DNA from 4 places in the Halomonas sp. TG39a genome. Region 2 is predicted to be linked to each of the others. Evidence: predicted binding sites of a transcription regulator. Region 2 holds the regulator's gene; each other region holds the start of a gene.
What was found. Region 2 encodes FNR, which switches genes on or off when oxygen is low (the NO sensors DNR and NnrR bind a similar motif). Its sites were predicted from a motif close to TTGATNTANATCAA; they were not measured.

Region 1: the regulator FNR is predicted to act here: its motif matches at 1,325-1,338, upstream of U738_RS08750 (HAD-IC family P-type ATPase).
Region 3: the regulator FNR is predicted to act here: its motif matches at 1,776-1,789, upstream of U738_RS22460 (cytochrome ubiquinol oxidase subunit I).
Region 4: the regulator FNR is predicted to act here: its motif matches at 2,068-2,081, upstream of U738_RS05330 (Hsp20/alpha crystallin family protein).

What each region holds. Positions count from the first base shown of each region.
Region 1 covers NZ_JQLV01000001.1:1,973,454-1,979,046, forward strand. Annotated here, with positions in the region: gene U738_RS08750 (HAD-IC family P-type ATPase) at 1-1,217, opposite strand, end outside; gene U738_RS08755 (hypothetical protein) at 1,412-1,786, shown strand; gene U738_RS08760 (extracellular catalytic domain type 1 short-chain-length polyhydroxyalkanoate depolymerase) at 2,062-2,967, opposite strand; gene U738_RS08765 (ATP-grasp domain-containing protein) at 3,541-4,848, opposite strand; gene U738_RS08770 (endonuclease/exonuclease/phosphatase family protein) at 5,168-5,593, opposite strand, start outside.
Region 2 covers NZ_JQLV01000002.1:814,112-819,704, forward strand. Annotated here, with positions in the region: gene U738_RS21905 (heavy metal translocating P-type ATPase) at 1-662, shown strand, start outside; gene ccoS (cbb3-type cytochrome oxidase assembly protein CcoS) at 659-904, shown strand; gene U738_RS21915 (sulfite exporter TauE/SafE family protein) at 901-1,593, shown strand; gene hemN (oxygen-independent coproporphyrinogen III oxidase) at 1,672-3,105, shown strand; gene fnr (fumarate/nitrate reduction transcriptional regulator Fnr) at 3,188-3,934, shown strand; gene ttcA (tRNA 2-thiocytidine(32) synthetase TtcA) at 3,927-4,838, opposite strand; gene U738_RS21935 (DNA polymerase III subunit epsilon) at 4,940-5,593, opposite strand.
Region 3 covers NZ_JQLV01000002.1:939,057-944,649, forward strand. Annotated here, with positions in the region: gene cydB (cytochrome d ubiquinol oxidase subunit II) at 1-90, opposite strand, end outside; gene U738_RS22460 (cytochrome ubiquinol oxidase subunit I) at 87-1,658, opposite strand; gene polA (DNA polymerase I) at 1,840-4,623, opposite strand; gene U738_RS22470 (homoserine kinase) at 4,799-5,593, shown strand, end outside.
Region 4 covers NZ_JQLV01000001.1:1,235,465-1,241,057, reverse strand. Annotated here, with positions in the region: gene U738_RS23785 (tetratricopeptide repeat protein) at 1-222, shown strand, start outside; gene U738_RS05335 (BON domain-containing protein) at 643-1,293, opposite strand; gene U738_RS05330 (Hsp20/alpha crystallin family protein) at 1,398-1,898, opposite strand; gene U738_RS23750 (poly-beta-hydroxybutyrate polymerase N-terminal domain-containing protein) at 2,272-2,484, shown strand; gene U738_RS05325 (PHA/PHB synthase family protein) at 2,468-4,009, shown strand; gene U738_RS05320 (helix-turn-helix domain-containing protein) at 4,378-5,079, shown strand; gene U738_RS05315 (bifunctional acetate--CoA ligase family protein/GNAT family N-acetyltransferase) at 5,336-5,593, opposite strand, start outside.

The sequences.
Region 1 (5,593 bases), on a different contig from region 2:
TGGGCATCGTTACACAGCAGCCCGGCCAGTATCAGGCAGTCGATATCCGTTGGCCGTGTATCCTCCACGTTCGCCGCTGTCTCCGCTGTCAGTCGCCCTTCCGGTACATAGCCAGACCCGGACACCATCATTCGGCCGCTGCAGGCTTCCAACCGACGTACGGTCATCTCGTTGCGCGTTAGCGTGCCGGTCTTGTCGGAGCAGATAACCGACGTAGCTCCCAGCGTCTCCACCGCAGGAAGCTGCCGAATAGCGGCGTTGCGCCGTGCCATACGCTGCACGCCGATAGCGAGCGTGATGGTAATAACGGCAGGCAGCCCCTCTGGGATCGCCGCGACGGCTAAGGCCACCACGGCAATCAGCGCCTCCGACCAGATATGCCCGCGCACTAGCACCGCAAAGGCAAACAATACGACCGCCACGACCAAGGTAATCCAGGTGAACTGCGTCCCGAAGCGGTTGATCTGCTGTAGTAGTGGCGTAGTGAGTGGTCGAACATCGCGCAGCAGCGTACTGATTCGTCCGATCTCAGTATCGATCCCGGTGGCCACCACAACCCCTGTCGCCTGCCCAGTGGCCACCAACGTGCCCGAGTAAGCCATGGAGTGACAATCGCCAAGTGCGGCCTCCTTTGGCGCTGGTGTCACCCGCTTCTCTGCAGCCACCGACTCGCCGGTCAGGATAGCTTCCTCGATTCGCAATGCACTGGCACGAATAAGACGCAGATCTGCAGGCACTCGATCTCCTGCCTCCAAGGATACGATGTCGCCCAGAACGATTTCATCGACGGGTACTTCGACGTGCTTTCCTTCTCTGACTAAATGAGCGTGCGGTGCGATAAGGTTACGGATGGCACTGAGCGCTTTTTCCGCCTTGCCTTCCTGCACAAAGCCGACCACAGCGTTGATCAATACCACTGCCACAATGACCGCTGCATCGACAAAATGCCCCAGCAGCAATGCAGCGCCAGCGGCCGCTAACAGGAAATAGATCAACGCGTTATGAAAATGAGAAAGAAAGCGAAGCAGCGGGTGTCGACCAGCCACTGCTGGTAACTGATTACGTCCGTACTTCTCCAAGCGCCTTGAAGCTTCATCGACCGCTAGTCCTGAAGGCGAAGTCGCCAAGTCGGCCAGGACATCATCAGCATGCCGAGCATGAACCTCCGCTGGTCGGTTATCTAATAACGTTCCGTTTTCGGCAGTGGGTGTCTCCATACCGTCTCCTAAAGCAGCAAAAACAGAGGGAATCAGGCATCGCCGCTACAGGTTGAGCACTACCGCCACGGCACATTTCATTAGCCATTATTTACCCCACTACAACATTGATGTCGGTCAAACCAGCGGCTATTAAATACGGCTGTGAAATTGATGAGCACTATACTTATTACTTCACTTGAGGAGCCAAGAAAATGACAACATCAACGTTTCCAAACGCCGCTCTTAACATCGCCAATAGCAACATGCTCGATAACAAAGACTTTCTCACTTTTTGGTATCAGCCGTGGACTGAAACGACCCATTCGGCGGCCAAGCTGCAATGCCTTTGGCTAGCAACACTTAACGACGCATTGCGCCATGAAATCGATTTTCTTGCGACCATGGCACCGGTATATAGCAAGCTCACCCACTGCATGCTGGGCCTCAATGGGCCGTTGACACCGGAATCAGTAGCGTCTTGCTATCACCAAATTGCTGGTGATATGACAGAAGCCACTTTTAACCGTATGCGCAACGTGTCAGAGCTTAGTGAAGACTTCCGAGAGCGTATTTGGTGTGAACTATAGGACTTGAAATAAATACTGCAATCGTTGGAGGGGGATAGTGCTTATGCTGTTCGACGATACTCAATGCGGCAGTCTGGATAGGTTTGTGCGGGCTTCACTGGCGAGGCTAAGAAGGAGCACTCAGGACATCTAGCTCCGGCGCCAGGCATTGGTTCAAAAGGCTACCCGACATGGAGTACGCCCCAGGCAGCTATGTTAGGCAAATGTGACTGGGGCGGAGGTAATGCGCAGATTTAAAGAGCGGTGGCCGCGGGACACGCCCGACCACCGCTCCACTACTCCGTAAGGCCCCAGAAATGCGCTATATGGCGGGTCGAAGAAATGCCGACTTCCAGCATATACTTGTCTGCTTCCCCTAGGCCTTCGTCTCCACCGGCCATGATCGGTGTGCCGTGGCCCATTCCCTTGATGATGTACTCCTCGATCACCTCCTGCCCACCCGCATTGCACCAGATCTGGCGGGGAAAACCATCGAGTTCCTCTACACGTGTCGGTGGCCCTTCAACCTTGTGGATCTGCTGCCACTGCCGAACGATGGAATCGGCGTTGGCATTATCGACGGTCGAATCGCTACCGCCATGCCAGACCGATATCGTTGGCCAAGGGCCTTCAAAGGTCGAGGCTTCGCGCACAAGCGCGTCGAGCCTGTGATCCGATGGGCCCCCATACCCCTTCATACGAACCATCGCCTCTATAAGGTTGTCCGCGCTGCGGTAGGGTAAACCAGCGATGATCGCCCCACCTGCAAACACCTCAGGATAGGTGGCCAGCATCACAGATGTCATGGCGCCCCCCGAAGACATCCCGGTGACGAAGATGCGCGACGGGTCGATGGCGTGATCATCAACGACCTGCTCGATCATCTGGCGAATAGAGAGCGGTTCTCCATCTCCCCGGCGGCTGTCGCCAGACTTGAACCAGTTAAAGCTACTAAGCGGGTTATTGGTTTTTCTTTGCTCCGGATACAGGAGTGCTATCCCGCATTCGTCAGCGAGGGAAGACCAGCCTGAACCGCGATTATAACTCTCTGCCGACTGGGTACTGCCGTGTAGCACGACCACGAGCGGCCCGTTCTTTGGGAAGTTCTTAGGTATGTAAGTATCCGCATGCAACGACCCAGGGTCAGTTCCGAATTGCTTCATGTCGGTCAGACGATCAAGGCTAACTGAAGATGTCGGCATATGCCCTCCTTTGCCAGTTTACTTCTGCCAAACCGAGGATAGAAACCACCCGTTGAGAACAGCGCCAGGTAACGATCCCTGATGCCAAGGACAAAGCGCGGTACGAAGAATGAGATACTATCGAACAATCGGTTTACTGTGAGAAAGGGGCGCTGCGTCCCCTGCAGCGCATAGCGCAACGTCCCTGTGTAGGCATATCCTTTGCCTCGCTCACCTGTAGGATGGCCCTTAAAGCAAACACTTACCGTGCGCTATCGAACATAGCAGTGGAATTTTAAGCATTCAGGCAGACCAAAAACACTTCAAGTGTTATCAGTCAGATGTTAGACCGTTTATTAACAATAACTTAGCACGGTAGTACCAACGCGTCTAGCCAGTCAGTACCGTATGGTGCACAACAAAGAAAAAGTCAGAAAAATAATAAGCAATTGATTTTTAATATAAATATAGGATGCATCAATTTTCTCTCGGAGCGCAGACAAAAATAAAGGGCGCGTATATCAGCATCGGGAGGTTGAGTACTCCTGATACTGATACACGCGCCCATAGATCAGCGCATTGCGTTAACGAACGTTAGACGTAGAAGTCCAGATCCTCTTGGGCTTTTAGCAAATCGCGCATCTTGATGGGGTCGTCACCAAAGAAGAATAGCAAGCCCCAATGCGTCCCGAAGGCCGAGCGGTCAGGAACGGTCTCTTCAGTTGGCGCGACCAGTTCGTGTGACTCGAAATACGGATGATTAATCGTTTCTTCCGGCATTTCCAGCTTGCTGACAACACGACGGCGAGGGTATACACCAAAGCAACCGGCATAACCCTTCGCATCGACCACTTCGCGTGGGAAGAAGGCAGCCACTTCCTCTTTGCTGCTTTTCGGATCGAACACCAGCATCGACGCCTGATAGGCGTTGAACCCGTAGGCTTTTTCGATCAGCTCAAACGCTTTAAAGCCAGGCGGACGATAGGCAACCTCGCCAAAGTACATCTCACCATCAGCGGTGACGAAGTACTCGGGGTGAATCAAACCGAACTGGATATCGAACGTTTTGATCAGCAACTCAATCTGCTTGGTGATCGCATTGCGCCAGCTTTCCAGTTCCGCGGTCGCGGGTACGAAGACCGAATAGCCCAGCGTCACGTATTCAGAAATGTTCAGGAACTGAATTTTGCCATCGTGAATCCAGGCTTCTACGGCAAACTCCCAGCCGCTTAAGTGACTTTCCATCAGCAGCGGATATTCGTCATCCGGAATATTCTCGATTTCGTCTATCGTCCGAATCATCCGGTGGCCAAGGCAACCGGCTTTGTCGAATGCTTTGACGTGAATCGGGTCATCCGGATCACCGTCCAATTTGAGCAGCGTTTGGTTGACGCGTTTCATGAAGCGGACGATGTCCTCTTTCTCATGAGCCTCTTCAAAGATCCCGACACGAATGCCACCCAACTGAGCACGGCGCTTCATTAGGGCCTTGTCGCGGAAAAGGATGGACTGTCCGAACATCCGCGGACTATCAAGGAGCACGGAGTTGATCGCGCCGGACCACTCAACGGTTTCCTCAAACAGCGGGATGGCAACGTCCACGCCTTCTTCTTTCAATCTTTCAGCAATTTCCATCGACCGATCATTCAGTCGAATGAAGTCCCAGGGGAGAAAAGGGATATTGTTAGCAGTACAAAAATCCGCGGCCCACTCCGGCGCAACAACGACATAGCGGCGGTCAAATTTTTGCGCAGCCTTGATCGCGTTCACACTCCAGCCAAGTAGGGCGATGTAACCCTTATTTGGATCTTTAGGGGTCTCAGTGCCTTTAACCGAGTCCAATTCTGGATCACGCCAAGCCGCTACTGCTTCGGGTAATTGCTTTTCTGATGTTATCGACATTCAATGTCCTCCTTGCTGGTTGACCCAAATTGACTGCGCTGGGATTAGAGCGCACCAAGTGAGCTGAGCCGCAGTCAGTGGTGCTCAGTGGCGATTGAGTAAGCCAGCATTAGGGTATTTTTTAGCGCACCCCTAGTAATTAAGCTAGTCGATACGGTTACAAATGGCAACTAAACTGTAGAATTCCTGTTGAATAGCTGTAGAAGTTATCTAAAGATTATTAAAGAATAATTCTGCCTGTCTTCTAGGGCACAATAGCCCCACCTATTTTAAAAATTAACAAAAACCCGGCTTTATCGATGCCCCTAGCTGCCTGTGATTAACCACCATCATGCTCGGCAGCGTCTTCAGCTCCTTCCTCGACCATCTCTTGAGCTTCCTCCTCCTCCTCGGGAGAAGCCTCTGGTTTTCCTTGATCTTTTTGACCAACGGTTAGCGTGGTAGAAAGACCAAAGTGATCCGAACCCTGCACCTTCACTCTGTCGATATCAATAAGATGGAACCCATCAGAAACGAACAGGTGGTCAATCGGGTATCGCCACCATGGGTGTTCTGCATGGTAGGTGCTGAGCAGTCGCCGACCACGGCGAGGATCTTTAAGATCACTCAAATCGGCAAAAAGCTTAGTGGTGTCAGACCACGCTACGTCATTGAAGTCCCCAGTGACGATCCAGCGGTTGTCCGGGTCTTGTTCAACATTACGGGCAATGAGCATCAGCTCTGCATCGCGTTCACGACTGTCCCG
Region 2 (5,593 bases):
TGGCTAGCAGTATGTCGGCGCCCGCCAAGGGCCAATGGCTGCTGCTTAGCGAAAACGGCATGCCCCGCGCCTGGTTTGGTCTGCATGACGGCGTTCGCGATGACGCTGCGGCGACGATCGCGGCCCTCCAGACCCAGGGGTTAAACGTAGAGCTGCTTTCTGGCGACACTCAGGATGCAGTGGAAAGCCTGGCCAGCCAGCTCAATATTACCACCTGGCACGCGGGTACCAGTCCAGAGGGCAAGCTGGCCCGAATGAAAGAACTCCAAGCCGCTGGCGAAACTGTGGTGATGATTGGTGACGGCATCAACGACGTGCCAGTCTTGGCTGGCGCTGATGTAGCGATTGCCATGAATGGAGCGACAGATCTTGCCCGGACCCGCGCCGATGCGGTGCTGCTCAGCCCACGTCTAATGCGAATTTTTGAGGCCATCGAGATTTCCCGCGCAACGCGGCGTATCATGCGCCAGAACATGATTTGGTCAGTGTGCTACAACGTTTCGGCGCTGCCGCTGGCGGCGATGGGGCTGGTGCCGCCCTGGCTAGCCGCGATTGGTATGTCGCTTAGCTCGCTAGTGGTGGTGGGTAACGCCCTGCGGCTGTCACGCTGGCGCCCCCAGCCCGCACCAACGCTTGGCACGTCAACACCGGTAACCGCATGACGATTCTGTACCTGCTTATTCCGCTTTCGCTGATTCTGCTCGGACTCGCCGTCTGGGCCTTCTTCTGGGCGGTCAAAAATGATCAGTTCGACGATTTAGAAGGCCCGGCGCACCGCATCTTGTTTGATGAGGACGACAACGATCTTCCCCCCGAACAGCGCCGCCAGCGCCCGCCAGCCAAGCAAAAAACCGTCGCACCAAAAGATAAAAACGCCCCCGACGACCAAGAGCCTCGGCCATGAATCCCACAGGGCTTGATCTACCGCCGCTGCTGGCGGCATTCGTATTTGGCTTAATGGGCGGTGCCCACTGCATTGGTATGTGCGGCGGCATTATGAGCGCCCTCACCTTTGCAGTACCCCCCAGCATGCGCCATCCAGCGCGTATGGGGGGGCTGCTACTCAGCTACAATGCTGGCCGTATTATTAGCTATATGAGCGCAGGCGCGCTGGTTGCCCTGCTGGGCACGCTATTTTCGCTTTCCGCCACGGCACGAATGCTGCTTCAGGTGTTTGCCGCGCTGATGCTGATCCTGATGGCACTGTATATCGCCAACTGGTGGAAAGGGCTGCTCAAAGTGGAGGCGGTTGGCCGCCGTCTATGGCGCTTTATCGAGCCTGTGGGGCGGCGCTTAATGCCGGTGGTGTATATCCCTCAAGCCTTCGCGCTGGGCGCACTTTGGGGCTGGCTACCCTGTGGGCTGGTCTACTCCATGTTGGCCTGGAGCTTGGCGATTGCCGACCCGCTCCAGGGCGCGCTGCTAATGGGCGCATTTGGGCTAGGCACCCTGCCGGCGCTGCTCGTCACTGGCCTCGCTGCGCGCCAGCTAAGCCACTTGATTCGCCACCCGGCGACGCGCAGCGTGGCGGCACTAACGATTATCGCGTTTGCGCTGTGGCAGCTCTGGACTCTTACGGCACACAACCTCTAATAGCATGACATGGCTCAATCTTTACGCTTTCGTCACGGGTTAGGCTAGCGGCATTACCTCACGTCGGAGCGCCCCTTCATGCCCGTTCATGCCCCTGCGGTTTCACCTCTTGCCTCGTCTGTGGCGGCAGCGCCCTTGCAGCCGGTGTGGGATGAAGCCCTGCTGCGCCGCTACGACACCAGCGGACCACGCTACACGTCTTACCCCACGGCGCTGTCATTTCACGACCAATTCACCCCCGGTGACCTGACCCAGGCACTAGAGCGTAGCAATGCCAGTCAGCGTTCGCTGTCGCTGTATGTTCACGTGCCTTTTTGTCGCAAGATCTGTTTCTACTGCGCATGCAATAAAATCGCCACCAAGAACACCGCCCTGACCGAGCCTTACTTATCCCGGCTCGACCGTGAAATGGTGCTGACCGCACGCCACTTGGATACATCACGACCGGTGGAGCAGCTACACTGGGGTGGCGGAACGCCGACCTTTCTTAGCTTGAATCAGATGGGCGACCTGATTGATCGTTTGGATGCCCGGTTTGGCCTTTCGTCCTCTGCCGATCGCGACTACGCGATTGAAATAGACCCCCGGGAAGCGGATGTATTTACCCTGCGCCACCTGCAGTCGTTAGGCTTTAACCGCATTAGCCTGGGCGTGCAGGATTTAAGCCCGTTGGTACAGAAAGCCATTAACCGCATTCAACCGCGGGTACTCACCGAAACGCTGATGGAAGAGGCGCATCGCCTGGGCTTTCGCTCGCTCAATCTCGATCTTATTTACGGTTTACCGTTTCAGACAGAAAAGAGCTTTGCGAATACCCTCCGCCAGGTGATTGAACTCAATCCGGCGCGTCTTTCAGTATTTAACTACGCCCATATGCCCGAGCGCTTTGCTCCCCAGCGGCGTATTAATGTCGATGATTTGCCGGGCGGTGAAGAGAAGCTGGCAATTCTGCGCACCACGATTGAAATGCTCACCGCGGCTGGCTACGTACATATCGGCATGGATCACTTTGCCCGGCCTGATGATAGCCTGGCCATTGCTCAGCGCGACGGCTCGCTACAGCGCAACTTCCAAGGCTACTCCAGCCATGCCCAGTGCGATTTAATCGGGCTTGGCGTTTCGGCGATTTCACGTATTGATGACGTCTACGCGCAGAACCCGAGCGATCTGGCAAGCTACGAGGCGGCGTTGGATCAGGGTCAGCTCGCTACTGTGCGAGGCGTGCGGTTGAGTGATGACGACCTAATCCGGCGGGATGTGATTGAGCGGCTGATGTGCGATATGGGCATTGATCTGGCTGCGGTCAGCCAGCGCTGGAACATCGATGCCCCCCGCTATTTTGCCCCCGCTCTGGAGCGTTTACAGAGCGCTGAGCAAGATGGCCTACTGACCCGTAGTGGTGATCGACTTAACGCCACGCCCATGGGTCGACTGCTGGTGCGCCATTTAGCCATGGCGTTCGATACCCATCTTTCTGGGCAAATAGGGCAGCGCTACTCTAAGATTGTTTAATCACCTTATTGCAGGCATGCTAACGGCACCACAATAAGTAAGAATTTGCTAATTTTATCCTGACCCACTCAAGGAGCACCGCATGTTGGAACCTATGAGCAGCCGACGCTCGCTACTCCACGAAGCGCGCTGCCAAACCTGCAGCCTTAGCTCGCTGTGCCTGCCGCTTGCCCTTGAGTTGGACGATATGGGGCAGTTCGATGCGATTATTCGCCGCCGTGCGCCGCTGAAAAAAGGCGAGCCGCTGTTTCGCCAGGGTGATACTTTTACCAGCGTTTACGCGGTGCGTTCGGGGAGTTTGAAACAGGTCACCGCCGAAGGTAACGGCAGTGAGCAGTTGACCAATTTCTACCTGCCCAGTGAACTGGTGGGGCTGGATGGCATTGATGAAGAGCACTACCCCGGTAGCGTTATCGCCCTGGAAACCACCACCGTTTGCGAGATTCCTTTTGACCGCCTGGATTTGCTCTCAGAAGAGATCCCTGAGCTACGTGGCCAGCTGTATCGGAGCATGAGCAAAGAGTTACGCGATGACCGACGCATGATGCGCCTACTCTCGCGAAAAACCGCCGATCAACGGCTGGCCACCTTTTTGATTACCCTTTCGGACCGTTTTCGTCGCCGGGGCTACTCGCCCTACAGTTTTCGCCTCTCAATGCCGAGGGCCGATATTGGCAACTACCTGGGCTTAGCGGTGGAAACCGTCAGCCGCATTTTAAGCCGCTTTCAGCAACAAAGCGTGGTGGCGGTTTCCGGGCGAGAGGTCAATATTCTCGATATGCCGCGTTTGATTACCCTCGCCGAAGAGGAAGAGCAAACGGTTAGCTGACGTTGAAGGCCTGGATGCGACCCGCCAGCAGCTCCGCCTGCTTCGCCTCTAAGCCCTCAAAATCAAACAGGCTTCGGTCTGCCAGCTGGGAGGGCGCAATATTGGTCACCGCTTTAAACATGCTTTCCAGACGGCCAGGGAACTTCTCATCCCACTCGGCGAGCATCTCTTTGACCACCTGACGCTGCATATTAGGCTGGGAGCCGCACAGGTTGCAGGGAATGATTGGGAACGCCATCAGCCGCGAAAATTCCGCAATATCCGCTTCTTTGCAGTAGGCCAACGGCCGAATAACGATATTCTTACCATCATCGGATAGCAGCTTGGGCGGCATCGCTTTCAGGTTGCCGCCGAAGAACATATTCAGAAACAGGGTTTCAAGAATATCTTCCCGGTGATGGCCCAGGGCAATTTTATTGGCCCCAATCTCTTCGGCAAACCCATACAGCGAGCCGCGGCGAAGCCGTGAACAGAGCGCGCAGGTGGTTTTACCTTCAGGGGTTTTCTCTTTCACCACCGAGTAGGTATCGCGTTCTACGATATGATACTCCACCCCCTGTTTGTCCAGATAGGCAGGCAGCACATGCTCAGGGAAGCCCGGCTGCTTCTGATCCAGATTGACCGCTATCAACGAAAAGTTAACTGGCGCGTTGCGCTGCAAGTTGCGCAAAATCTCCAGCATCGTGTAGCTGTCCTTACCGCCGGAGAGGCACACCATCACGCGATCGCCTTCATTGATCATTTGGTAATCAATAATCGCATTGCCCACTTCTCGGCGCAGACGCTTTTGCAGCTTGTTAAATTCACGCTTCTGCTTAGCATCAGCCTGCACAGCGTCTGGAGAGGCTGCAGGAGCAACATCTGGCGTGTCAAAATGCGGGTCGAAATAATCTAGGGATTGCATGAAATAAGCACTGCCGATAGTGAAAGGCGCTAAAAGAGGAAATATTGCCACATTCTAACAACACTCACCGCCTGACCCAAACACTAGTGCTTCCACCATTCCTATGCCACCTCCGCCATAACGCGCTGTAGGCGCATATACAGAAGTGCGCTGGCGGTTGCCTCGGCAAGCACGCTTTGCACACCCATGGCAGGCACCTGCCAGCATGCCAGCGCCTGGGCGAAGCTGCTGGGCGCTTCTACCTCCGGATGCAAACGCCGCAGTTGGCGCTGATGCAGTCTCGCCACATCAACCTGGGCATTGGGTAGCGCAAAATTCAGCCGCTTAGTCAGTAGTGTATTCAACGCTCCAATGCGCTGCTCCAACTGCCAGCCCACTATGGGCCGGTTGCCGATAAATTCCACTAACGCGCTCAAGTTATCACTGCTTGGCGGCTGCACCTCCCCTGCCTCACATAGCAAATGATGACGGCGCAGCTTCGCACTTTCGGGCTGTTTCGTGCTGCCTAACGTCATCACAAAAGCGCGGCTGGTTCGTACCTGCTGCTGGCTCAGCACCACCGCCGCCAAGCTGATCACCGGCGATGCCGACGTGAGCGTTGTCGTACAGACGAGGGCTACCAGCTCATCGCCCATATAAGGTTGAAACAGCCACGCATAGGGAGAATCCGCACAACGCCGACGATCACTTTCACGGCGCAGTAAGGTGCGCAATGAACCGCTAAATAGCCCTACGTGTCGATCTAACAGCCGCAT
Region 3 (5,593 bases), 120 kb from region 2:
ATCAAATCCATCGGTGACCGCGAAGCCGATCAACAGCACGCCGATCAGCACCCACCAGACAAACCTAAGTGTTTCGTAGTCCATCATCATGCCTCCCGTGGCGGGGTGGAAATTAGGTAGCCGGAATCGGCTTCATCATCCAGATAACCGCTACCGGAAGGCCCCTTGCGGGCAAAGTGCTGCATCAACCACATTTCGATGATGACGAAGGTGGTGTAAAGGATGCCGATGGCAATCAGGGTAGTGAGCACCTGCTCAGCAGTCAGACTGGAAATAGCCAGGTGCACCGGGAGGATCTCGCCGATGGCCCACGGCTGACGGCCGTACTCGGCCACGAACCAGCCCGCTTCACAGGCGATCCAGGGTAGCGGCAGGCTGAACAGCGCAAAGCGCAGTAACCAAGGGGACTTCTCAGGCTGACGGCGCACGCTATGCCAGAGGGCCAGGGCAAACAGCAGCAGCATGCTAAAGCCAGCGGCTACCATGGCCCGAAAAGACCAGAACAGCGGCCAAACCTTGGGAATCGACGCCTCTACGGCCTGGTTAATCTCGGCGGCCGTCGCATTGGCCACATCGTCGCTATAAGCGCTAAGCAGCAGCCCATAGCCGAGATCGCTGCGCACCTCCTCGAACCGGGCCTGATCCCCTTCGCGCTCTTCACCGCTGCGCAGGCGCTGCATAAGGGCATAGGCTTCCTGGCCGTTGACGATGCGTTCGCGGTGCTCCGCCTTAAGCTCGCGTATCCCCATCACTTCGGTATCCAGCGAGCGCGTAGCGATCAAGCCCATCACGCCAGGTATCTTGATGGCTAGGTCGGTGCGCTGTTCAGCCTCGTTGGGCAGCCCAAACAGGGTAAAGGCGGCCGGAGCGGGATGGGTTTGCCATTCGGCCTCGATGGCGGCCAGTTTGACCTTTTGGACGTCTCCCAGCTCATAACCAGACTCGTCGCCCAGAACAATCACCGACAGTACACTGGCCAAGCCAAAGGCCGACGCAATCGTGAAGCTGCGCCGGGCAAAGGCGATCTCGCGACCCTTGAGCAGGTACCAGCTTGAAATCGCCAGCACGAAAACCGCGCCGGTGACGTAGCCCGCCGACACGGTATGCACGAATTTGACTTGGGCAACGGGGTTGAGCAGCACTTCAGCAAAGCTGGTCAACTCCATACGCATGGTGGCAAGGTTGAGCTCTGACCCCACGGGATGCTGCATCCAGCCATTGGCCACCAGAATCCACAGGGCCGACATATTGGTCGCCAGCGCCATCAACCAGGTAACCGCCAGATGTTTCTCTTTTGACAGGCGATCCCAGCCGAAAAAGAACAGCCCGACCAGGGTCGACTCAAGGAAGAACGCCATCAAGGCTTCTATCGCCAGCGGCGCGCCGAAGATATCGCCGACATAATGAGAGTAGTACGACCAGTTGGTGCCGAACTGAAACTCCATAGCGATGCCGGTGGTTACCCCCAACGCAAAGTTAATACCGAACAGCTTGCCCCAGAACTTGGTCATCTGACGATAAATGGTCTTACCGGTCATCACATAGACCGTCTCCATAATCGCCAGCAGTATCGATAGCCCTAGCGTTAAAGGTACAAACAGGAAATGCACCATCGCCGTAAAGGCGAACTGCAACCTGGATAATTCAACAATGTCCATGAGTGACTCCCGATGGATAGCTTAAACACACCCCTCGCCCCACCGGGAAACCACTGACTGGCGCTCACCCAGGCAAAGCGATGGGTATAAGGTTATGCCTCCACCCGAGTCAAAAATTTGATCCTGGTCAATTCCTTATCTATGCATGTTGCGGTTGCGACAAAATGCCCTTATCACCTGGCTAGTGCGCCTCATCCCAATTGGCGCCGCTCTCCGCCTCTACTATTAGCGGCACTTTTAGCGCTGCCGCACCCTGCATGCGTTTTTGCACCTGCTCGATAAACGCATCAACTTGCTTCTCGGCCACTTCAAATACCAGCTCATCGTGCACCTGCATGACCATCAGCGCGTCGAACTCACCTTCTGCCAGCCATGCATCCACATCGATCATCGCCTGCTTGATGATATCCGCCGCGGTGCCCTGCATCGGTGCGTTAATGGCGGTGCGTTCGGCGCCTTGACGGCGGTTGCGGTTTTGCGACTGAATTTCCGGCAGGTATAGCCGCCGACCCAGCACGGTTTCGACAAAGCCATCTTCCCCCGCCTGGGAACGGATGCGCTCCATATAGCGAGCCACGCCGGGGTAGCGGTCGAAGTAGCGGTCGATGTAGGTCTGCGCCTGATTGCGCTCGATATGCAGCTGGCGCGACAGCCCCCAGGCGCTCATGCCGTAGATCAAGCCGAAGTTAATCGCTTTGGCACTGCGCCGCTGGTCGCCCGACACCTTATCAAGGGAGGTGCCAAACACTTCCGCCGCGGTAGCAGTATGGATATCACGCCCCTCGGCAAAGGCTTCCAGCAGGCCTTTGTCCTCGGAAAGGTGCGCCATAATACGCAGCTCGATCTGCGAGTAGTCCGCGGCAACAATGCGATAACCGGGGCGGGCGATAAATGCCTGACGAATTTTGCGCCCCTCTTCGGTACGAATGGGGATATTCTGCAAGTTCGGGTCCGACGACGACAGCCGGCCGGTGGCGGTGACCGCCTGGTGGTAGCTGGTGTGCACCCGGCCAGTGGCTTTATTGAGCAAACGCGGTAGCTTATCGGTGTAGGTGGACTTAAGCTTGGCCAGCCCCCGGTGCTGCATAATCACCTTGGGCAGTGGGTAATCCAGCGCCAGCTCTTCCAGCACACCTTCCGCGGTAGAGGGTGCGCCTTTAGGGGTTTTCTTGAGTACCGGGATTTTCTGCTCTTCAAACAGAATCTGCCCTAACTGCTTGGGTGAGCCGAGATTAAATTCGCGCCCGGCCAGCTCAAACGCTTCGCGCTCTAGCTCGCCAATACGCTTTTCTAACTGCTGGCTCTGCTTGTGCAGTAGGTCAGCATCCACCGCCACCCCATTACGCTCAATGCGCGAGAGCACTTTGATCAGCGGCAGTTCGATATTATCCAGCACTTCTGCCAAGCGCCCCTCGTTTTCGACCTGTGGGCGTAGCGTTTGCTGCAGCCGTAGGGTGATATCGACATCTTCGCAGGCGTAAGGCGCCGCCTGCTCCAGGGCAATCTGGTTAAAGGTGAGCTGCTTGGCGCCCTTACCGGCAATCTCTTCAAAGGAGATGGTCTTTTCGCCCAAATACTTCAGCGCCAGCGAGTCCATATCGTGGCGGGTAGCCGTGGAGTTGAGCACGTACGACGCCAACATGGTGTCGGCAAACGGGCCCGCCACTGAGATGGCGTAGTTGGCCAGCACCGAAATATCGTACTTGAGGTTCTGGCCAATCTTGGTTTTGGTCGGGTCTTCCAGCAGCGGCTTTAGCGCCGCCAGCACCGTTTTGCGGTCAAGCTGCTGGGGGGCATCCAGATAGTCGTGGGCCAGCGGAATATAGGCCGCCTCCCCCGCTTCCAGCGACAAGCCGACGCCGACGATTTCTGCATCCATATAGTTGAGGCTGGTGGTTTCCAAATCAAAACAGAAGCGCTCGGCGTTTTGTAGCCTATCCAGCCAGCGCTCAAAGTCTGCCTGTTCGAGGATGACATAATCTTCACGGGCACTCCCATTGGCAGATGCCTCCGTACCCTCGGGCTCGCTATCGTCAGCGCTGGCAGGGGCAGGCTCGCCGCCTTTCACATCATCCACGCCTTCATCTTTGCCTTCCAGCAACTCACCTAGCCACTGACGGAACTCCATCTCTTTATACAGCGTGACCAGCGCTTCACGGTCCGGGTGGGCAATATCCAAATCATCCAAGCCCACCGGCAAATCGCAATCGACCTTGATGGTCGCTAACTGATACGAAAGGAAGGCCTGATCGCGATGCTCTTCAAGTTTCTTGGGCAGCGTTTTTGCGCCCCGAAAAGTAAGCGTTTTGACCCGTTCTAAATCGCTATAAATGGTCTCCAGGCCGCCGCCCATGCCTTGCAGTAGACCAATCGCAGTCTTTTCACCCACGCCGGGCACGCCAGGAATGTTATCGACCTTGTCACCCATCAGGGCGAGAAAATCGATAATCAGCGCAGGGGGCAGGCCGAACTTATCCTCCACGCCCCCCTCGTCCAGGGTTTCATCCTTCATGGTGTTGACCAGCGTGATATGGGCATTGACCAGTTGCGCCATATCCTTGTCGCCGGTGGAAATGACCGCATCGCGCCCTGCTTCGGTGGCGTGGTGGGCCAGGGTGCCAATCACATCATCCGCCTCCACCCCTTCAATGCACAGCAGAGGCAGGCCCAATGCTTTCACACAGGCGTGCAGCGGCGCGATTTGGCTGCGCAGGTCATCGGGCATGGGTGGACGGTGGGCTTTGTAGTCGCTGTACATCTCATCGCGGAAGGTTTTGCCCGGCGCATCGAAAACCACCGCCATGGGGCTTTCGGGGTAATCCTTAATCAGCCGCTTGAGCATATTCAACACGCCCTTCACCGCGCCTGTCGGCTGACCACTGGAAGTCGTTAGCGGCGGTAGCGCATGAAAGGCACGGTAAAGATAGGAGGAGCCATCGACGAGGACGATCGGAGCGCGAGCCATAACCAAGTTCCTAAAGTGAGTCGTAAAAAAATAAGTGCTAAAAAGAGTTACTCACATGATACCCGCTGCGCAGGCGGCCTGCAGAGTCAAACTCTATTCTGTTATCACAACAACGCTGCCAACTCAGCGACCAAGCCGCTACAATAATGGGCTTAGCAACCTGGGCGAGACTCTCATGGCTGTATTTACCCCGCTTAGCGACGCACAGGTCGCCGCGTTTTTAGAAAAATTTGATGTTGGCAGTTTCGTTTCCCTACAGGGGGTGGCGAGCGGCACCGAAAACTCGACGTTCTTTGTCACCACCGACCACCGCGAGCTGGTGTTAACCCTGTTCGAACAGGGCGAGCACGAAGAGCTGCCGTTCTTCGTTGAACTGCTCGACTATTTGGACGAGCACCGCCTGCCAGTGCCTGGCACCATTCACGACCGTGAAGGTATCGCGCTGCATAGCCTGGAGGGCAAACCGGCGCTGCTCTACCCGCGCTTGCCTGGACGCCATCCCGAGGCGCCTAATTTAGCCCAGTGCCACGCCCTGGGCGACACCTTGGGCCGCCTGCACGTGGTGTCAAAGCGCTTTCCTGGCCACCGCCCTAACCCACGGGATCTAAACTGGTTGCAGGTTATGCACCATAAGGTGCTGAGCTATATCAGCCCCGCGGATCAAATGTTGATGAAGGATGAGGTCGACGATTTCGAAAGTGCCTTCAGCCAACACGGTGAGCTGCCCCAGGGCGCTCTGCATGGTGATCTGTTCCGCGACAACACCCTGTTCGAGGGGGATCAGCTTGGCGGCATTATCGACTTTTATAATGGCTGCACCGGCGACCTGCTGTTTGATGTGGCAATCGTGATCAACGACTGGGCCTCTAACGAAGATGGCACGCTCAATCCCGAGCGCTACGAGACGCTACTGCGCGCCTATCAGGCACGTCGCCCATTAACCACCGCTGAGCGTGAGCTGTGGCCGACC
Region 4 (5,593 bases), on a different contig from region 2:
GAACCATCAGCAGGCAGAATCCCACTTCCCTTTTTACTTCTGAAACGTAATATTGCGCATTATGAGCATGGCTGGGGCGTACCAGAAGACGACGTAGAAGCCACAAGGTGGTTTCGTCTCGCGGCGGTGCAAGGGTATCCAGAGGCACAGTTTGCTCTCGGGGCCCAGTACGAATTTGGGAGGGGCGTAAATCAGGACGATGTAACCGCGTACATGTGTTAAACCATTTTTGAAGCCGACAGTGATAGAACAAATGGAAATAAAACAGATTTCGCCGAAATAATGACAGACGAAGACATAGCTGAAGCTGAACGGCGTGCAAGTGTGTGCATGTCCTCCAACTATCAACCAGGTTGTGAATAGAGTACTACTGGCAACATTGAGCCTAAAGAGAGTGGATTCACAGACGTTATACTAATTAATACTGTGGCACTCTGTTTTATCGGCGAACATGGCAGCAGCATTGAGGAATACAACACGCTAACGCCCTACTCAAAGTCGGGGCGCTCATAACTCCAGCGTCACCATCAATCTACCCACCACCCCCGCTACATTTCAGAAAAGGGAAGCCACAAAGGCAAAGGGTCGTCGAAAGCATCCCTGGGATTCGACGACCCTTCACCCTTCTCAACAGCCAACGCATTAAGCTTTTATATTATCTGTAACCTTCCAAACACCGGGTGAGTTCCAGACCGCATTATGTATTAAGCTTTTTTCGGCGAGGCTGTGTACCTTTCCACTCAGTGTTACATCATGATCATGCACTTCTACTTTGATGGCGTTAGCATCCTGAACAGCCCTACGTTTCAGTGAGGCTTCAATATCGGCCTTGACAGCCGCCGCTGTCGGCTTAGGTTTTAGAATGATTTGATTGCTAACACCGGTAACACCGGCCAGGTAACGAATAGAACTAGCAGCCAAACGGCGTTGATACTCCCAGGGAACTTCGCCAGTCAGCGTCACCCAACCATCCTCGACCATTACTTTCAACGGATCATTGGGTATAAATACATTCCACTCCAGCGTGTTCTTCACCGCTCGTGCGATATCGGCATCGGTACGCTGATTACTTCCTGGCAACTTCACGTCAATTTCTACCGCAACCCCCTTCACACCGCTGACTCTCTGTGCTGCGGTTTCTGCATGCCACTTCTCCGCATAGCTATCGACATGCCCAGCCAATGTCACAATGCCGTCTTTCACCTCCACTCCAATATCTGTAGCGCGAACGGAAGGTTCCCATTTGAGTTCAGCAAGCACATCTTGCTGAATTTGAGTATCTGACTTAAACATGTCTACATCTCCCTTAAACGCATGAGTGATCTTTAGGCACATAACATACACTTTCAGTTAGCACCTCATTACATATCAACAATTGCTTACCTGCCTTAGTTGACTCATTTAACTTCTAACTTGCGTCGCGAAGTCTTTTTCGTTTTTGGCAGAGTAATTGTTAAGATACCATCCTTAAACTTAGCGTCAGCATTTTGTGCATCCACCTCAGCTGGCAAAGCCACGGTCCTAGAAAAAGAGCCTTGCCATATTTCCGAATAAAAATATTCATCCTTTTTTTCTTCGGTCTCACCAGAGCGATGCCCTTTTAACGTTACCGCATGCTCAGTGACTTCAACCTCTAATTCTTTTCGATCAATTCCGGTAATTTCAGCGCGTACTATGATCTCTTTTTCGCGATCAATAATATCAACCTTAGGATTGCGTTGAGAGAACAATCCCAACCGCTCTTTGACTGAATCGTCTTTAAAGAAAGGCTTCATCCAACTGCGTTCAAAAAACCCTTCCATCATTCGGTCAAACTCCTCCAGGGGACTCAATGCACGGCTAGAAGTCTGGGTATCGTTTTTACCCTCTACTGAAGACTTGATGGCTGTCTTGCTCATGTTATCACTCCTTTTTAGGACCCTTATAATAAGAAATACAAATATATTACTTACCTTAGTTTTGATAGCTTTTCCCAATGGTTATAAAAACCACTTGGTTAGTTATAGCTTAACTTTGCATGGAGAGTAGATTATTGGGATCATTAAAAAGTGTTAACATACGTAAATTTTGACCTATGTCAAAATAAAGCATCATATTCAAAAAACTATTTTAAAATATTAAAAAAACCATCTAAACCTCTTAACAGTTTCTCTTAGCCACATGCAAAATTTGTAACTTAAGTATTCATCGTTAACAGCCACACTGGCGAGGAAAAGGTCACTGAGTCTAAATAGGTATTAATAAAGCTATTTTAATAACCCTTTGTGAGGCATGAGATATATGTTTTTCGGAAATTCTCAGCATCAAGATTTTGATAGACTAGTGCGTGCCTCACTGGCGGGGATGACAATGGGTATTTCCCCTATGTCGGTTATGCTTACATATTTGGACTGGTTATCCAGCATGGTACTATCTCCAGGAACCCAGGCTCATTTGCTACAAAAAGCCTTAAAAAAAACAGCTGCGCTTGTTTTCTTGGGCTAGCCACTCGGCTTTTGATCCCAATGCTGCCCCTTGTATTACCCCCTTACCTCAGGATCGTCGTTTTCGCGACCCTAGCTGGCGCAGCTACCCTTACAATGTGCTTTATCAAAGTTTCTTATTGCAACAGCAGTGGTGGTATAACGCCACAACAGGCTTACGCGGCCTCTCACCTCATCACGAACAAGCCTTAGAGTTCGGGGCTCGGCAATGGCTTGATGTGCTGTCGCCCTCCAACTACCTGCTGACCAACCCTGTCGTATTAAACAAAACTTTCTTCAGCGGCGGAGCCAATCTGCTTCAGGGAATGCAACACTACTATGAAGATATTCAGAACCATTTACTCGGCAAACCTCCCGTTGGCACCGACACTTATGTAGTAGGAAAGGATGTGGCGATCACACCTGGCAAGGTCGTTTACCGCAACCATTTGATCGAGCTTATTCAGTACACGCCTACGACCGACAAAGTGCATGCCATACCTACGCTGATAGTGCCTGCTTGGATCATGAAGTATTACATTCTTGACCTCTCACCACATAATTCGCTAGTCAAGTATCTGGTTGATCATGGGCAAACCGTGTTTATGATTTCCTGGCGTAACCCTACCGCCGAGGATCGTGATATCGGCATGGATGACTATCGCCAGCAAGGTATTCTCGCGAGTCTCGACACCATCGCGCAATTAATGCCCAATCAGAAGATACATGGCGTTGGCTACTGTTTAGGCGGAACGCTATTAGCTATCACTGCTGCGGCTATGGCTCGAAATAAAGATGATCGCTTAGCATCCATGACACTTTTGGCTGCACAAACCGATTTTCGGGAAGCTGGTGAGCTCATGCTATTTATCGATGATAAGCAACTCGCTTTCCTTGAGGATATGATGTGGGCTCAGGGCATTCTTGATACCAAGCAAATGTCGGGAGTATTTCAGATCCTTCGGTCTAACGATTTAATATGGTCTCGAATGATAAATGAATACCTGCTAGGCACACGACAACCCGTAAACGACTTAATGGCCTGGAACACAGATGCAACGCGCATGCCCTACCGTATGCATTCTGAATACCTGCGCAACCTATTTTTAAATAACGATTTAGCCGAAGGTCGCTTGCGGGTGGATGACCGCCCAGTAGCGCTTAGCGATATACAGGTGCCGATCTTCTGTGTCGGCACCGAATGGGATCACGTTGCACCTTGGCGATCCACTTACAGGCTGAACTTGCTTTCTGATGCACCTGAAACCACTTTCCTACTCACCAGCGGTGGCCATAATGCGGGGATTATTAGCCCTCCAGAGCACTCTCATCGGCACTACCGAATGACAGTGGCGCATGAAAACGATAGTTATATTGACCCTGACACTTGGCTAGAGAGCACAACTATACAGCCAGGCTCCTGGTGGAAGGAGTGGCAAATCTGGCTGGAGAAACACTCAGGGCCTCTGGTTAGCAAGCCAGCTCTGGGTTCAAGCGACTACCCGCCATTAGAAGATGCACCGGGGAGCTATGTGAAGCAGCCATGAACAAGGTTTTCTTTTCGGCGAGATAAATTGGACACCAGTTCGCCAGCGAAACGCGAAGACTAAATAAACTGGCAAAAAAGCACCTTCAGGATGCTAACTAATATTGATGGCACCTCCCCCTCTTTCCTAACCTAAAAATCATCTTACAAGTCATTTTGTTACTGACATAGGCTTTAAATATAAAAATAACTAGCTTTTATCACTGTATAACTCACAACATCTGCTACGCTTAACTTCCCCAACGTCTAAAAAAACCAAAAACCACATAACTATCTGAATTATAATACTTTCAAGAGAACCTTCTTTAAAAATCGTTCGTGGCTCATAGAGTTACACAAAAATTTTATTGGGGAACCTAGGATAAACGTATGGAGAAGTCAACTGGTTTGGATAAGCCATATGTCGAACAAGGAGTGCTTTACAGTCATTCCTCTCTCTTATTTGTACAAGAATTGAAAAACCTGTCTCAATACATATTAACTTTGCGTAGAAAAAACACACTATTATACCAAGGAGATCCTTTTCAAGGCTTATACATCGTGCAATGTGGCATGCTAAAACAAATGCTTCAGTCTAAAAACGACAATGAGCAGCTCACACACTTTTTTCTACCTGGCGAAATTATTGGCCTAGATGCTATTGGCGAGGGATTTTATGCAGGCACCGTGATTGCCATTGAAACATCAGGCTTACTGCACATTCCCTTTAGACGAATTGAAGAGTTTCCCAACCTTCAAGCTAGCCATATGCAATTGCTGCGCTGTTTGAGTCGGGCTATGAGCCTAGAGCACTCACGAATGTGGCAAATGATTAGCCAGCCTGCAGACGTCAGATTAGCCTGTTTTTTTGCTGCAATGTCGAGGAGTTTTTTTGCTCGGGGCTATTCGCCCTACTCTTTCAGGCTTGCCATGTCACGACATGAAATGGCCGATTATCTCTGTATGGCAGTAGAGACGCTCAGTCGCCTCATCAGCCGCTTTCAGCAACAAGAAATATTAACAGCACGTGGTCATGAGTACTGCATAGTAAACCCTGATGCATTAGCGTCTATAGTTGTAAAAAGGAAGTGAATTTATCGCAGACGACATTCTCCTAAGCGACCGTTTCTATCTTAGGAACAGGCGCGCTCTATCGCTCTCCTTTTACACAGTACGCATTATAATAAAAAACAACATCTTGGCCATCTCGTTTCCTCAACTTAAACACACTTTTATCGCCATTGGCCATGCGAAAGGCTTAACCATCCGCCAGACAGGAAAAGCAGTGAGCAAGCCTTGCTGTGCTGGCCTGACAGCGCATAACATTCGGTTCGGCGACGAGTTCCCATTACAGATTTAGCACGACGGTGACGCTATCCGCCTGATGATCCGTTGGCATCACCAGAAATCCAAACTCTTTTACCATCTTGAGCATTGGGTGATTCTCGCGCAGCACATCCGCAAATAGCTGCTTAATCGCGTTCATGCGGGCAAAATCAATAATCTGCTGCATAAGGCTATAACCCAGTCCGGTTCCTTTAAAATCACTACGCACCATGACCGCAAACTCCGCTTTCTCTTTATCGGGATCGGCAGACAGGCGCAC